2 regions of the Xenorhabdus sp. TS4 genome follow, and region 1 is predicted to be linked to the other one. Evidence: predicted binding sites of a transcription regulator. Region 1 holds the regulator's gene; the other holds the start of a gene.

Region 1 (8,269 bases):
TGTAACCTTTAGATAATAATGTTCTTAACTATTATTTTTTTGGAGAATTATTGTATTCATGTTTAGTGGTTTTTTTCAACACCTTGTTTTTGCAGCCAATAACCGACAGACATTGGAACAACCGTAAGCGCCATTGTTGTTGTCGTCGATAAAAGAGGGTATTCCATAAATACAGAGACGATCATACTCGCAACAAAACAGAGGCCCAATTGCAGGGCATTTTGTAATGCAGCCGCTTTACCACTATCCTGAGGATAAACAGACAGAGCATTTGCTACTGCAATTGGATAGGATGCACCATTCATTGCCGCCATCACACAAAAAGGAATAAGAATGGCTATAAATGAAGGTTCACTTAATATGGAAATCAAGCAAATAATGATCATGCTTACAGCATAGCCCACCAACAGAAATGGGAATACCGTTTCACTTTTTACTTTTTCCAGTAAGATACGGCAACCATACCCGCCAATCATAAATGCCAGAGTTTGGGGAATATAACTTAAGCCAATATCGGTAGGGTCATAACCCATATCTTTCAAAATTGTTGGTGAACCCGTTAGCCAGGCAAAAAAACCGGCACTGCAAGATGCATAGATCAATACATTTCCGTTAAAAACTGGGGAAGTTAATAACGTAAAGAAAGAAACTGCCTTTTTATCAGCGTGGGTTTCGATACTAGTACGCTTATTAGTCAGAAAAAATGTTGGTATTAACAGCAATATCGTTACGATCATTAAAACAAGGAAAATGACTCTCCAACCATTATGTGTCAATAGCCATGCGCCCAACAAAGGAGCAAGAGCAGGGGAAAGAGCAACCAAAGGCATGATCATGGCAAAAACACGTTTGGTACGCTCTGCATCATATCTGTCGACGACTAAAGCCTGCCAAGTCACCGCAGCGGAACAAACGCCAACCGCTTGCATAAATCTCAATACCAATAACTGGATCGGACCCGTTATCCAAAGCATACCTAAACAACTAATGGAAAACAGGGATAGGCCGATAATAAGAACAGGTTTTCTGCCTAAACGGTCAGACAATTGACCCCATAAAAGTTGTGCAAAAGCAAATCCGGCAAGAAAAATGCTAAGGCTCGCACTAATAGCATTAGTTGATGTACCTAATTCTGCTTTCATTGTATCAAAAGCGGGCAGATACATATCAATGGCCAGATAGCCTAACATGCTTAAACCCGCGAGATAAGACATAAATGGAATGGAGTTTTTATTTGTTGTCATTGTGTTAATAATCAGGTTTTGTAGTGGATAAGGAAATATTTGGCTTATTTTATATAGCATGATTTTTACTTGTGAAACGGTAATATTTGCACCATGTTGTGAAAAAAATTGAAAGGAAGATATATGTGGTCTGAATACTCTCTGGAAGTCGTTGATGCTGTTGCCAGAACAGGAAGTTTCAGCGCGGCTGCATCAGAACTTCATCGTGTGCCTTCTGCTGTCAGCTATACGGTAAAACAGCTTGAAGAATGGCTGGCAGTACCTCTGTTTGAACGTCGTCATCGTGATGTTGATTTAACGGAAGCGGGGGCAATTTTTGTCAAAGAAGCGCGTTCTGTTATCAAAAAAATGAATCACACTCGGCACCAGTGCCAACAGGTTGCCAATGGTTGGCGGGGACAATTTAGTATTGCGGTTGATCAGGTAGTAAAACCAGAGCGAACGCTTCGGCTAATTTTGGATTTTTATCGCCATTTTCCAGATATTGAATTACTTATCTATCCTGAAGTTTTCAATGGCGTGTGGGATGCTTTGGTGGATGGACGGGTGGATGTCGCCATCGGAGCGACACGTGCTGCCCCTGTTGGTGAGCGATATAGCTTCAGGGATATGGGGTTCATGCCTTGGTTGTGTGTAGCCAGTCCTGAACACGAACTGGCAGTAATATCGGGAAAATTGAATGATGACCAAATGCGGCCTTATCCCAGTTTATGTCTTGAAGACACCTCACGCAGTTTGCCTAAGCGTGATACATGGGCTTTGGATAATCAGCGGAGACTGATTGTCCCTGATTGGGATGTTGGATTAAGTTGCTTGATGGATGGATTGTGTGTAGGTATGGTGCCTAAACACCGTGCGCAACCGCTGATCCGTAAAGGCAAGTTGATTACACTTGAACTTGAACAACCATTGCCTGACAGCCCATGCTGCTTAACATGGTCGCAAAAAAGCCATTCACCGGCATTAAGCTGGTTACTTGATTATCTGGGGGATAGCGAAACGCTTAATGCCGAATGGCTGCAAGAAAATTAACCGTCAGCGGCGATAATCGATAAAAGGTCCATCTGCAACAGAGCGCCGTTCAACAAGGCGTGGGTGGACTTCGATAGTTTGTGCATCCTCACGTTTATTGACGATCCTGTCCAGTAACATTGAAAAGGCCATTTGCCCTAAACGCTCTTTGGGTTGGTGGATGGTTGTTAATGCTGGCGTAAAATAGCGGGCATTGCGAATATTATCATAACCGATGATTGAAATGTCTTGTGGAACGCGTAATCCCAACTCATCGGCTGCACAAATTGCTCCCATAGCCATGACATCTCCACCACAAAAAACAGCAGTTGGACGATGTTTTTGATTCAGGATCTTGTACATAGCTTGATAACCGGACTCAGGTTCAAAATCACCTTGTACAATCCACTCATCCCGAATAGCGATATTGGCTTCTTTTAGTGCTTTAAGGAAACCTTGGTGGCGCCCTCCTCCAGTATTTCTTGCCAATGGCCCAGGAATAGATGCAATATCACGATGACCACGTTCAATGAGATAACGGCCAGCCAGGTAACCACCATGAAAGGCATTATCAATAATTGCATCGGTAAAATCGCCTCTGGATTCTCCCCAATCCATGACTACCATAGGAATATTACGATAGCCTTCCAACATGTTCAAAAGTTGCTCAGGATATTCTGAACACATTACCAGCAAACCATCTACTCGTTTTTGTGCCAGCATCGCGAGGTAAGCTTTCTGTTTATCAAGGTTGTTATGAGAATTACATAAAATCAATGTATAACCTTTGCTATAGCAGCTATTTTCAACCGATTCTATAATCTCAGCAAAGTAGGGTGCTTCACTTGATGTTGCCAGCAATCCAATGGATTTGGTGTGGTTAACTTTCAAGCTGCGGGCAACGGCACTGGGAGAATAGTTCAATTCTTTAATAGCGGCCCAAACTGCGGCCTTTGTATCTTCGGCGACGAAACGGGTTTTATTGATCACATGGGATACGGTTGTAGTCGAAACACCAGCGCGTTTAGCCACATCTTTAATCGTTGCCATGAAAAAAGGACTCCTGACCTTCTGGTCTAATTTATATACCCTTTATCTTTCTTGTCGGGTATAGCTATTTGTTAATCGTTTACCAATATATTTATATACAGGGTGATGGTTGGCAATAATTTAGCGGTAAACCTTGAATTTTGTCTGATCTAGCTCAAAAGTGAAAGCAATAATCGATGCTATAAAGAGTATGGATTAAATATTGCGGTATGATTTTTAGATAATATGGCAAATAACTGCTTAAAATTTAGGATGTTGAAGTGTCTTAATTTTCACATTGAGGATGTTCTATGGATACAGATCTGAAATTGGGATTATTGGCCGCCAGTAGTGCATTAATCATGATTGTTTTTCTGGGGAGCCTCTGCCTGATCTGATCAAGATCTAAAAGAAGAATTTGTAGTCCCACTTACTTTAAAGGGGGGGTTCTCCAGCATACGAAATTCCGCGCATGAAGGAAAACCTGCCCTTATTATTTCAAGCTAGTATTAAGAACGAATCTTATTAAGCCAGATTTTCTTCAACAAATTTCCAGTTGACCAGAGCCCAGAAGTGCTCTAAATATTGAGGGCGTGCATTGCGGTAATCAATGTAATATGCGTGCTCCCAAACATCAACGGTCAGTACTGGCTTATCTTCGCCAGTCAATGGGGTTGCTGCATTAGAAGAGTTAACAATAGCCAGAGTGCCATCAACTTTCTTGACTAACCAAGTCCAACCAGAACCAAAGTTTTTCAGGGCTGCGTCAGTGAATTGCTGTTTGAACTCAGCAAAAGAGCCGAAAGCATTGTTGATAGCGTCTGCTACTTTTCCGGTTGGTTCGCCACCACCATTTGGTGACAGGCTATGCCAGTAGAAAGTATGGTTCCAAACTTGTGCTGCGTTATTGAAGATACCACCTTCAGATGTTTTGATAATCTCTTCCAGAGATTTTCCGGCAAACTCAGTATCTTTAATCAGATTATTCAGGTTTACAACATAAGCGTTGTGATGTTTGCCGTAGTGGTATTCCAGGGTTTCTGCAGAAATGTGTGGTTCCAGGGCATCTTTGGCATAAGGTAATGCTGGTAATTCAAAAGACATTGCATGCTCCTTTTTATTAATATCGGGTTTTTGGCTCCGCAAACCATGGCTTAGACACTAACCATGGGCAGGGCAAATTTAAGCTTATTATCGTGTTACTATTTTGATAATTATCTTAACAACTTTTCTGCTAAATAACAGGGAAAAAGATGCTATCACGCTGCGAACTGGTGCAGAACTAAACTTAACATGGATTGAATACAGTCAGTTGGAGTGGAAATATTTAATGATCATTTACTGCAAGTCATGGCAAAAATTTGCCATATAAAGTTCACGGTAGAAAAATTAGCGTAGAAAGTGGTATTCTGAATCAATCTTTATCTTATGCTAATAAATAGCGCTTGCAGTTTTTAAGGAAGCAAAAATGACTAATATAAACACTAACACGGTTACTGATACAACGGCTGATGCAGTCATTGAAAAAATCGAACGTCAGATCAGAGAAAACCCAATTCTGTTGTACATGAAAGGTTCACCAAAATTGCCAAGCTGCGGTTTCTCTGCACAGGCAGTTCAGGCCTTATCAGCTTGTGGTGAACGTTTTGCTTATGTGGATATTCTGCAAAATCCAGATATCCGAGCTCAATTACCTAAGTATGCTAATTGGCCGACTTTTCCTCAACTTTGGGTTGATGGTGAGTTGGTGGGAGGTTGTGACATTCTTGTTGAGATGTATCAACGCGGTGAACTACAAACACTGATCAAAGAGACTGCCGACAAGTATCGTGAGCAGGAATAAGGTCAGTTATTCATCTGAATAATGGCTACTTTTCATAGCCCCATACTTTAATTGGTATGGGGCTTGCTTTTTTAGGATTCGCAGCTGGCTGCATCAGTAGATGGTAGCGGCCAACCACCTAGACGTTTCCAGCGATTAACCAGTTCACAGAAAAGCAGGGCAGTTCGATCCGTATCATAAAGTGCGCTATGGGCCTGATTGCTGTCAAACGGAATTTCCGCTGTGATGCAGGCTTTGGCAAGAATTGTCTGGCCAAGAACCAAGCCACTGAGTGCAGCGGTATCAAAAGTAGCGAACGGATGGAATGGATTGCGTTTCAAACCAGCACGTTCAGCAGCAGCCATGACAAAACTGTGATCAAAATTGGCATTATGGGCGACCATAATTGCACGGTTACAATTCGTGTCTTTCATGCCCTTGCGGATCATTTTAAAAATTGCGTGCAAGGCAGTATATTCACTGACAGCGCCTCGCAAGGGGTTTGTAGGATCAATGCCAGTGAAAGCGAGAGCGGCAGGATCAAGATTAGCCCCTTCAAAAGGCTCGATATGAAAATGTAGCGTATTGGCAGGTGTTAGCCAACCATCTTCATCCATTTTTAAAGTAATTGCAGCAATTTCAAGCAAAGCGTCTGTACGCGCATTAAAACCAGCGGTTTCGACATCAATGACAACGGGATAGTAGCCACGAAAGCGCCCACTTAGCATATTTTGATCATTTTGATTAGACATCTGATTTTCAGTTCTTAGCTTCAGGATTCTATTTTTTAACTTTGGAATAGTGGGCATTATGACAAAATTTGGTGTGTCTTGCAGAAGTAATGCTTATTCGGTGGGGAATTAAAGGGCAAGATGCCCTTATTTAGGTATTTAAATAATTTCTAACTATAACTCGATAGTTATTGATAGAGTTAGTTGCCTAATGCATTGCTGGCACTTGAATTTTCGATGAGTTCAATCTTATAGCCATCAGGATCTTCAACGAATGCAATGACGGTTGTTCCACCTTTAACTGGCCCTGCTTCGCGAACTACTTTCCCTCCTGCAAGTTTGATGTGTTCACAGGTTGCTGCAACATCATCAACACCTAAGGCGATATGTCCAAATGCGGTTCCCATTTCGTAGTTTTCAACATCCCAATTATAGGTTAGCTCAATGACTGCGCCTTGACTTTCATCGGTATAACCAACAAACGCGAGAGAATACTTATACTCTGGATTTTCGCTGGTGCGAAGTAAACGCATACCCATTACCTGAGTATAGAAATCAATTGAGCGCTGCATGTTGCCAACCCGGATCATAGTGTGGAGTAAACGCATGATTACCTCTTGGTCTTTATAGTTTTATTGCGAAACATAGCTTTATTACAAAAACTTGGCTCACATATCTGCATATGATTGGTTAACTATAGCGTGTATAGATCAGATAATTCAAATTATCCGGTTTGTTTACCTTTAAGTTGTTACCATTTTATTTTGAAATGACAAGGGCGAAGTTTATACTGGTCAATAAACGGCCTCATTATGGGAATGCTTGATAAGCCTGGATGTAGGGGGATGAGATGGCTAAACAATTAGAATTTTTTGCTATTCCAAACCCTTGTCGGGGAGTTTGTGAATCTGATCCCCGTGGTTTTTGCCGAGGATGTTATCGTAGTAGGAAAGAGCGATTTATATGGACGAAATTATCGGATAGTGAAAAAAGAGAAATATTGCGGTTATGTCGTCAGAGAAAACTAAGAGAGCCGAGAAGAAAGGAAGAGGAAAGAAATATTATTCCAAGACAACCCGATTTATTTTAATTCCACTCTGAATTGGCTAAAAAATATCATTTATATGAATTATAGTTTAGGATGATCGCAAAAATAAGAAATATTACTAGCCATAAATGATATATTATTTATATTACATTTCTTTTATTTGACATAAGTCATTTCAAAATATCACTTCTGTTGTCTATCTTAATCATTTCAGTAAAAATTTCTTATTAAAGAATTATTTATTGAACAAAAAAGAAACTGTTTTGTTATCTTATTGTTTTTTATGTTATTTATTTTGATGTTATCAATCTCTGTAAGAGAAAAATGATATTAATGTAAAAATATATAGATTAGTACTTGGATGGCGGTTATTCTTATAGAACTTTAACCGAGTTGAAATGTATATATTTTGGGGGATTGTACTTTTTTTGTTGATATTTAAACTTACAATAGTTTAGTTGAAGGATTATTTTATACAGTTTATATCGTTGGTGGATTAATGCGCGATTTTATTCGGTGCGCCGTACAATTTCGCTCTTTAGGGCGACGAAGATGTCAACTTTAAGTAACAAGCCAACGCGATACTAATTAGGTAATTAGCGAAATTGCTGACTCTGCTAATGTAAGCATGATATAGAGTGCGTATCCATTATTCATATGAATAAACTGATTGGATAATTCATTGATGTTATATGAGTCTCTAATTATAAGGAGGGGTAATTGGAATTGACATTGGGATCAGATCTGGCACGTTTAGTCCGTATCTGGCGCGCTTTAATTGATCATCGTTTGAAACCGTTGAAATTAACTCAGACGCATTGGGTTACTCTATACAATATTAGTCAACTACCACCAGAGCAGTCCCAGATACAGCTCGCAAAAGCTATTGGTATTGAGCAACCATCTTTGGTGAGAACGCTTGATCAATTAGAAGAAAAGAAACTGATTACACGCCATACATGTGCCAATGATCGACGTGCAAAAAGAATCAAATTAACCAAAGAATCGGAAAACTTTATTAGAGAAGTGGATAGTGTTATTGGTTCTACAAGAAAAGAAATTTTGGAGGGAATTACTCATGATGAGTTAATTCTGCTTGCTTCTGTAATAAAGAAAATTGAAAAAAATATTAACCAATTGCACAAACAGGTAATATAAAAATTAATCTATAATAATAAAATCGCGGCCCAGATCTTGTTACTGGTAAACCGCGATTTTTTGTCTTGCGTTATTTAAACATTTTAGAGTGGTGATACAGTCAAAGAATCTCCGCTGTTTGCGATCCTGACACGTTGCCCTCTGCTGAATACGGTGCTGTCTAACTTTTGTACTATGATGATATTTTTTCCGCTGTCCATACGAATTTCTAGCTCAATACCTTTCG
Region 2 (8,269 bases), on a different contig from region 1:
AAAAGTAAGCGCATACTCATTAAACCGATTAATCATATTGGGAAGATCGGAGAATAAATTTAAACCTTGCTGCCAGACGGTTGGGGCTACAATCAAGATTATCAACGCACTGATTCCCATAAATACCGTTAATACAACGGCAACAGAGAGTGTACGGCTACATCCCAGCTTACCTAATTGTGTCGTAGGCCACTCCAACAAATAAGCCAACACAATAGCTGCAAGGACAGGTGCCAGAATTCCATTAAAAAAGTAGATGATCCCAAAACCAACCAATAAAATAACTGATAATGCAACAACTTGTGGATCAGCGAAACGGCGACGATACCATTGCATAATCATATCCAACATAAATACAACTCCTTTTCGACAATACTTAATGAGTATTTTTCACTAAAATTTATTATGATTAATAGTTTTAAGGTACTCTTTGTCATAAAAGTATTCATGAAATTGATAGCTAAAACGGAGCACACTATTTTATGAGAATCGCTTTATGAGAAAAACACCCAGAAAATCTTTGATGACTATTTTTATCAGCCTGTTGTTATTGGGGAACCCTCCTGTATTCTCCGCACCGGCTGAAGATTCACTACCTGATATCGGCACCACAGCGGGAGCAACCCTCAGCATCAACCAGGAAATGGCTATGGGTGATTTATATATACGCTCGATAAGAGCCCAGGCTCCTCTGATTTATGATCCTCTGCTAACTCAATATATTAATCAGTTAGGCCAAAAATTAGTCACTCACGCCGATTCAGTCAAAACACCTTTCCATTTCTATCTGGTAGATAACCCTAATATTAATGCCCTCGCATTTTTTGGTGGTAATGTTGTTCTTCATTCGGGCTTATTTCGCTATAGTAACAATGAAAGTGAACTGGCCTCTGTCATGGCGCATGAGATTTCCCATGTTACTCAGCGGCATTTAGCACGATGGATAGAAGAACAAAAACGTACCAGCCCTCTGGCATGGACCGGCACATTGGGCGCTATTTTGCTTATGATAGCTAATCCACAAGCCGGCATGGCTGCACTCAGTGGCACACTGGCGGGCGTCCAACAAGGCATGATCAGTTTTACCCAATCGAATGAGCAAGAAGCTGATCGTATTGGAATACAAACGCTCAGTCGAGCGGGATTTGATCCACACGGTATGCCTGATTTTATGCAAGTACTGGTAGATCAATCTCGCTATAGCTCCAAACTACCTGAAATGCTATATACTCACCCATTACCTGCCAGCCGTCTGGCTGACGCCCGTAATCGGGCCAATCAATATTCAACTAAAGCCGTTTCAGAATCCCAAGATTTTCTGTTCGCCCGTGTCCGTATTCTAACCATGTATTCAACTGATCAACGTCCCTACATTGATCAATGGCTAAAGAAATACAGCCAGGGAACCGCCAAAGAACAGCTGGCTGCTGCCTATGGACGGGCTATTTTGCTTTCTGAAGATAAAAAGTATGCCGAGGCCAGGGCAATACTCTCTCCATTGCTTGATAAACAACCGGATAATATTTGGTTTATTGATACCATGACGGATATTGATATCGGGCAAAAACAGTATACCAACGCCATCATTCGCTTGCAGGATGCACTCAAGAAACTGAAAAACAATCCGGTATTGCAAATTAACCTCGCAAATACCTATCTTATGGATAAAAAGTATTCTCAGGCATCACAACTTCTGTTTCGTTATACTTTCAATCATCCTGACGATCTTACTGGCTGGATACTGTTAAGAAAAACTGCCGGAGCACAGGGAAAACACAATGATGAATTAGCCGCCTATGCGGAAATCATGGCATTGCAAGGTAATTTTGGCTCCGCTATAGAACAACTTAGCAAAGCCAGTGCGTTGGCCAAATTAGGCAGTTATGAACAAGAGCGATATGATGCCCGTATTGATCAATTGCGCCAACTGCAACAAAGTTATGACCAATATAAAAAATAAAGGATTTTTTACATGCAAAATCTTGATACACGAAAAGTGATTTTTTACCACAATCCTCGCTGTTCAAAGAGCCGTGAAACCCTCAAGCTGATTGAAGAATTCGGTATTACACCGGAAATCATTCACTATCTTGATACACCACCTACAGCAGAACAGCTTGCCGTACTGTTACAACAGCTCGGTTTCAAAGATGCCCGCCAATTAATGCGTACTAAAGAAGAGCTCTACAAAGCATTAAACCTGGACGATACCACGTTATCCCAAGACGCATTGCTCCAGGCGATGGCTGAAAATCCCAAATTGATAGAGCGCCCGATTGTTGTTGTCGGTGATAAGGCTCGTTTGGGACGTCCCCCTGAACAGGTTAAAGAAATTCTGCTGTAACTATTTTTCACTAAGAACGTTTTCAATAAAAAAGTGACAGGAATATATTCTCTATCACTTTTTTATTCTGATCTCATTTCCTTACTGCTTTATTCACTCAAAGCTCAAGGATATCCTTTACAAATGGGATCGTGAGTTTGCGTTGTGCCACAATGGAAGCCCGATCAAGCTCATCCAAGGTCCTGAACAACGTTTGCATTTCCCTATCGAGCCGCTTTAACACAAAACGCCCCACATCCTCAGGCAGTTCGAAACCCCGTAATTTTGCCCGTAGTTGCAATGCCTGGATTTTCTCATCATCTGACAGAGGTTGTAATTTGTAAATTTGCCCCCAATCCAAACGAGATGCCAAATCCGGTAACGTCAGGTTAATTTGCCGTGGAGGACGATCACCTGTGATTAAAAGACAAGTTCGGCCAATTTCTACAATGCGGTTGTAAAGATTGAAAATAGCCATCTCCCATTCCTGATCACCCGCAATACACTCAATATTATCGATGCACACTAATGATAAATGTTCCATACCATCAAGGACTTCAGGGACAAAATAGGCGCGCTTATCCAGTGGTACATACCCTACAGCTTCTCCCTGTTGGGATAATTCGGCACAGGCTGCGTGAAGCAAATGGCTCTTACCCCCGCCATCGCGGGACCAGAAATAGATATAACTGCCGTGTGACTGACTTATAGCCAATTTTATTGCAGCTAATAAGGAAGTATTCTCACCTGCAAAGAAACTGGCAAAAGTTTCATCATCGGGCAAATATAATGGTAGTGAAAGCTGCGACGGTGTATTCAGAAGCACCTCAAACAGAATGGATAACGAACAGCGCTAAGTCTACCACAAAAAGTCTCTATAAATGAAACGAATGCTTTGTTTAAAGTAGGAGATTATCATCAAAGCATATTTCCCCATAAAATGGATAGATTACGACCAGTAACAAAACCACTCGTATTTCTTGCGCAAGCTAGAAATAACCCACCCTAGAATAAAAATTCTTATATTTGATAATCTCATACTATCAATAGTCAATATTGACAATAGTAAAAAGTAAAAACCAAGAGTAAAAATATATTGTATTGCCGAAGATTTTAACTTATCTCTCTTAAGTTATTTTCAATAGCGATTGACGGCAGATATTATTGGTAAAGGAAAAACTTATCGTTATAAATGACAAAGTAAAATGATAGAGAAAATAATTTTTAAAAACAGAAAGGGCTTTTAAAAAACCCTTTCCAATAAATTTCATTAATGTCTTTTATTCCACCACTTCGCTCTTCTTATCATTTCTGATTGATTCCACAGAGGAGTTAATATATGGCTCTTCTGGACGGATGAAGCTTATCAGTTTAAAAAACAGGCTTAAACCAATCCCCACAACAGTTGCAAGCGCCATACCCTTCAATTCTGCCGAACCGATCTGAATTTTCGCTCCGCTAACACCAATAATCAAAATAATGGAGGTCAGGATCAGGTTCTGTGCCTTACTGTAATCAACTTTCGAATCAATCAGAACTCGAATGCCTGATGCACCAATCACACCATACAGTAACAGGGAAACACCTCCCATCACAGGGATTGGGATCATTTGGATCGCTGCCGCCAATTTACCAACGCAGGAAAGCAATATTGCCATCACCGCAGCGCCACCAATCACCCATGTGCTGTATACACGGGTAAGCGCCATAACACCAATATTTTCACCATAAGTCGTGTTAGGTGTTGAACCAAAGAAACCCGAAATCATCGTTGAAAAACCATTGGCAAACATTGAGCGGTGCAAACCTGGATTTTTCAATAAGTCTTTCTGCACAATATTTGCCGTTACCACTAAGTGCCCAACGTGTTCTGCAATAACCACCAGCGCCGCAGGTAAAATTGTCATAATGGCAAACCATTCAAAACACGGTGTATAGAACGTCGGCAATGCAAACCACGGCGCTTCACGTACTGGCGTTAAATCTACAACTCCCATAAAAAATGACAGCACATACCCTACCAAAACACCAATCAGAATCGGAATAATCGCCATAAAACCACGGAATATCACTGATCCCAAGATAGTCACGCCCAGCGTAACCATAGATATGGTCAGGTTGGTCATATTAATTTCAGTACCTACCGCTGGACGCAACCCCGCCATATCAGCAGCAACACCAGCCAACTCCAGGCCGATCACCGCAACAATCGCTCCCATCGCTGCCGGAGGAAACATCACATTAATCCATCCCCTTCCTGCAACTTTTACAAGCAGGGCAACCAGACAAAACAACAAACCGCAGACAATAAATCCACCTAATGCCAATTCATATCCCAAAGGCAGTAACAACAATACAGGCGAAATAAAAGCAAAGCTGGAACCTAAATAAGCCGGAATTCTTCCTTTACAAATCACCAAATACAGTAATGTTCCAATGCCATTGAATAACAAAATTGTCGCCGGATTCACTTTAAATAAAATGGGAACCAAAACGGTTGCGCCAAACATGGCAAATAGATGTTGCAAACTTAAAGGAATAGTCTGTGCCAAAGGAGGTCTTTCTTCTACTCCAATAGTTCGACGAGTCATTATTGATATCCTCTTATATCACCTTGCTAGAAACCAAAAAAAAGCCGACTTTCCAGCCGGCTATCAATGTTATTTAGTGCCAAATATTTTATCACCTGCATCCCCTAAACCAGGGACGATGTATCCATGCTCATTTAGACATTTATCAATCGACGCGGTATACAATTCAACATCAGGGTGAGCTTTCTCCAGTGCAGCGACCCCTTCCGGCGCAGCAACCAAAACCAATACCTTAATGGCAGGACATCCCGCTTTTTTCAACAAATCAATGGTAGCGATCATGGAGCCACCGGTTGCCAACATTGGATCGACAACCAATGCCATGCGTTCATTAATATCGGAGACTAATTTCTGAAAATAAGGCACTGGCTCAAGTGTTTCTTCATCACGATACACACCAACAACACTGATTCGTGCACTAGGAATATTTTCCAGTACACCATCCATCATGCCCAAGCCCGCACGCAGAATAGGTACTACCGTAATCTTTTTCCCTTTAATCTGATCTATCTCTACCGGACCACACCATCCGTCAATGGTCACTTTCTCGACTTCCAAATCAGCAGTTGCTTCATATGTCAGAAGACTCCCCACCTCTGAAGCCAGTTCACGGAAGCGTTTAGTGCTTATATCATGATCTCGCATCAGGCCAAGTTTATGTTTAACTAGCGGGTGTTTAACCTCAACGATCTTCATGGGTTTCTCCTCATAGCCGGCAGATAAAAAAATCGCGGGATTATAACTCCTTTTCCGTATCAAACCACTACCAATCTGTTAATTTTTATTACTAAAGAGTTATTTTCTTCGATCCCGATCTAGCAGGAAACCGATATAAAGCTATCGCAAACGTTTGCTTAGACTGTTAGAATTGTCACCGTTCTGTTTTATTCATAAAAATGCAACCGCCTGGGAGCTACGCAGTGACCAACAAAACCTCTCTTAGCTATAAAGATGCTGGTGTCGATATTGATGCCGGTAATGCCTTAGTCAATCGTATCAAAGGTGTCGTAAAACAGACCCGTCGCCCCGAAGTGATGGGAGGATTAGGTGGTTTCGGTGCATTATGTGCCTTACCACAGAAATATCGCGAACCGGTGTTGGTTTCCGGTACAGATGGCGTTGGTACTAAGCTGCGTCTGGCCATGGACTTAAAGCGCCATGACACTATCGGAATTGATTTGGTTGCCATGTGTGTCAATGATCTGGTTGTGCAAGGCGCCGAGCCTCTTTTCTTCCTTGATTACTATGCTACTGGCAAACTGGATGTTGATACAGCCGCCAGTGTCATCACAGGAATAGCAGAAGGCTGCAAACAAGCAGGCTGTGCATTAGTCGGTGGTGAAACCGCAGAAATGCCCGGCATGTATCACGGTGAAGATTATGATGTCGCGGGTTTTTGCGTTGGTGTTGTTGAAAAATCGGAAATTATTGACGGCAGTCAGGTTCAGACTGGTGATGCCCTGATTGCACTTGCATCCAGTGGACCGCATTCCAATGGTTATTCTTTGATCCGTAAAATCCTTGAGGTAAGTCAGGTTGATCCAGAAACTACCGAGCTTGAAGGGAAACCACTCGCCGATCACTTACTTACCCCAACCCAAATTTACGTCAAATCCATTCTTGAACTGATTGAAAAAGTTGATGTTCATGCGATTGCACATCTGACTGGTGGCGGCTTCTGGGAAAATATTCCTCGTGTTCTGCCAGAAAACATGCAAGCCAGAATCAAAGCTGACAGTTGGCAATGGCCGGCAATTTTTACCTGGTTACAGCAAGCTGGTAATGTCAGCGAACATGAAATGTACCGCACATTTAACTGCGGAGTCGGTATGATAATCGCACTTCCTCAATCTCAGGTAGAGCAGGCGATTTCGTATTTAACCACATCAGGCGAAAATGCATGGCAAATCGGTACAATTGTCGAACTTAATGCCGATGAGCAACCAGTCGTTATTACAAAATAAATATTTTGTCTGATTGATTTCAAGTTACAGCTAATAAAGCTGTAGCTTGAAAAATGAAGAGCCTATTAATCAATGAATTTCTTCAGTGAAAACCCGTTATGAAAAAAATTGTCGTTTTAGTCTCCGGCAATGGCAGCAATCTTCAATCCATCATAGATGCCTGCCAACAAAACCGAATTAATGGATATATTGCTGCCGTTTTCAGTAATAATGCCGATGCCTATGGCTTGCAACGTGCTGAACAAGCAGATATCCCTGCCTACTTTATCAACCCGAAAGCTTATGCGGATCGTACAAATTATGATATCGCCCTACTCAAAGCCATTGACCAATATGAACCCGATTTAGTGGTCTTAGCAGGTTACATGAGGATCTTATCACCCGAATTTGTCCAGCACTATTATGGACACCTGCTCAATATTCACCCTTCTCTCTTGCCTAAATATCCCGGTCTGCATACCCATCGGAAAGCCATTGAGAACGGTGATAAAGAACATGGCACTTCCGTCCATTTCGTGACTGAAGAATTAGATGGCGGCCCTATTATTTTACAGGCTAAGGTGCCGATTTTTGCGGGGGATAAAGAAGAAGAAGTCATCGGGCGTGTACAAACCCAGGAACACCATATTTATCCTCTGGTCATCAGCTGGTTTTTAGATCAACGTTTGATGATGGAAAGCAATAACGCAATTATGGATGGCAAGGTTCTGCCGCCACAAGGTTACGCATCAGAATAATTTAACCCGCTGGCTTCAACTTACGGCTCTGTGTTAGCAGATTTTGTTATAATATTTTTTAAGTGCTATATTCCAGTAACACTTTGCTGTAAGTTGCTATTTTGGATTGATTTACCTGGCAATGATTATTTATTCGAACATTATTCAACATCAAATACACTTATACCCTATAAATTTCACCACAAAACACTGAGGTATCCAATGTCCAGTGGTTCGGAAAATCCATCGGTAAATTTACGTCCTCTTGAACGAGAAGATCTTCCTTTTGTTCATCAACTCGATAATAACGCCAGCGTTATGCGCTACTGGTTTGAAGAGCCTTATGAAGCCTTTGTTGAATTATGCGACCTCTATGATAAGCATATTCATGACCAAAGTGAGCGCCGTTTTATTATAGAAAGCCTGAATTCCAAAGTCGGTTTGGTGGAACTGGTTGAGATTGATTATGTCCACCGTCGCGCAGAATTCCAGATTATCATCGCCCCAGCTTATCAAGGACAAGGTTACGCAGCGGTAGCTGTCAAACTTGCAATGGAATACGCTTTTGCTGTCTTAAATCTTTACAAGTTGTATCTGATTGTTGATAAAGAGAATACGAAAGCAATTCATATATACAATAAATTGGGATTCTATACTGAAGGTGAATTAATCGAT

The links. The regulator PurR, encoded in region 1, represses purine synthesis genes. The targets are predictions, from matches to a motif close to CANGCAAACGTTTGCNTG.
Region 2: purM (phosphoribosylformylglycinamidine cyclo-ligase) is a predicted target of PurR. The motif match lies at 5,754-5,771, and genes of this name have one in related genera.

Annotation. Positions count from the first base shown of each region.
Region 1 is NZ_NKHQ01000079.1:58,828-67,096, forward strand. Features, by position in the region: gene punC (purine nucleoside transporter PunC) at 63-1,244, opposite strand; gene punR (DNA-binding transcriptional activator PunR) at 1,368-2,276, shown strand; gene purR (HTH-type transcriptional repressor PurR) at 2,280-3,305, opposite strand; gene sodB (superoxide dismutase [Fe]) at 3,810-4,388, opposite strand; gene Xets_RS16375 (Grx4 family monothiol glutaredoxin) at 4,753-5,127, shown strand; gene rnt (ribonuclease T) at 5,199-5,858, opposite strand; gene gloA (lactoylglutathione lyase) at 6,038-6,445, opposite strand; gene Xets_RS16390 (DUF1289 domain-containing protein) at 6,688-6,927, shown strand; gene slyA (transcriptional regulator SlyA) at 7,606-8,043, shown strand; gene Xets_RS16400 (glycine zipper 2TM domain-containing protein) at 8,127-8,269, opposite strand, start outside.
Region 2 is NZ_NKHQ01000082.1:27,842-36,110, forward strand. Features, by position in the region: gene Xets_RS18080 (AI-2E family transporter) at 1-351, opposite strand, end outside; gene Xets_RS18085 (M48 family metallopeptidase) at 497-1,960, shown strand; gene arsC (arsenate reductase (glutaredoxin)) at 1,973-2,344, shown strand; gene hda (DnaA inactivator Hda) at 2,442-3,149, opposite strand; gene uraA (uracil permease) at 3,604-4,914, opposite strand; gene upp (uracil phosphoribosyltransferase) at 4,984-5,610, opposite strand; gene purM (phosphoribosylformylglycinamidine cyclo-ligase) at 5,835-6,878, shown strand; gene purN (phosphoribosylglycinamide formyltransferase) at 6,977-7,615, shown strand; gene speG (spermidine N1-acetyltransferase) at 7,817-8,269, shown strand, end outside.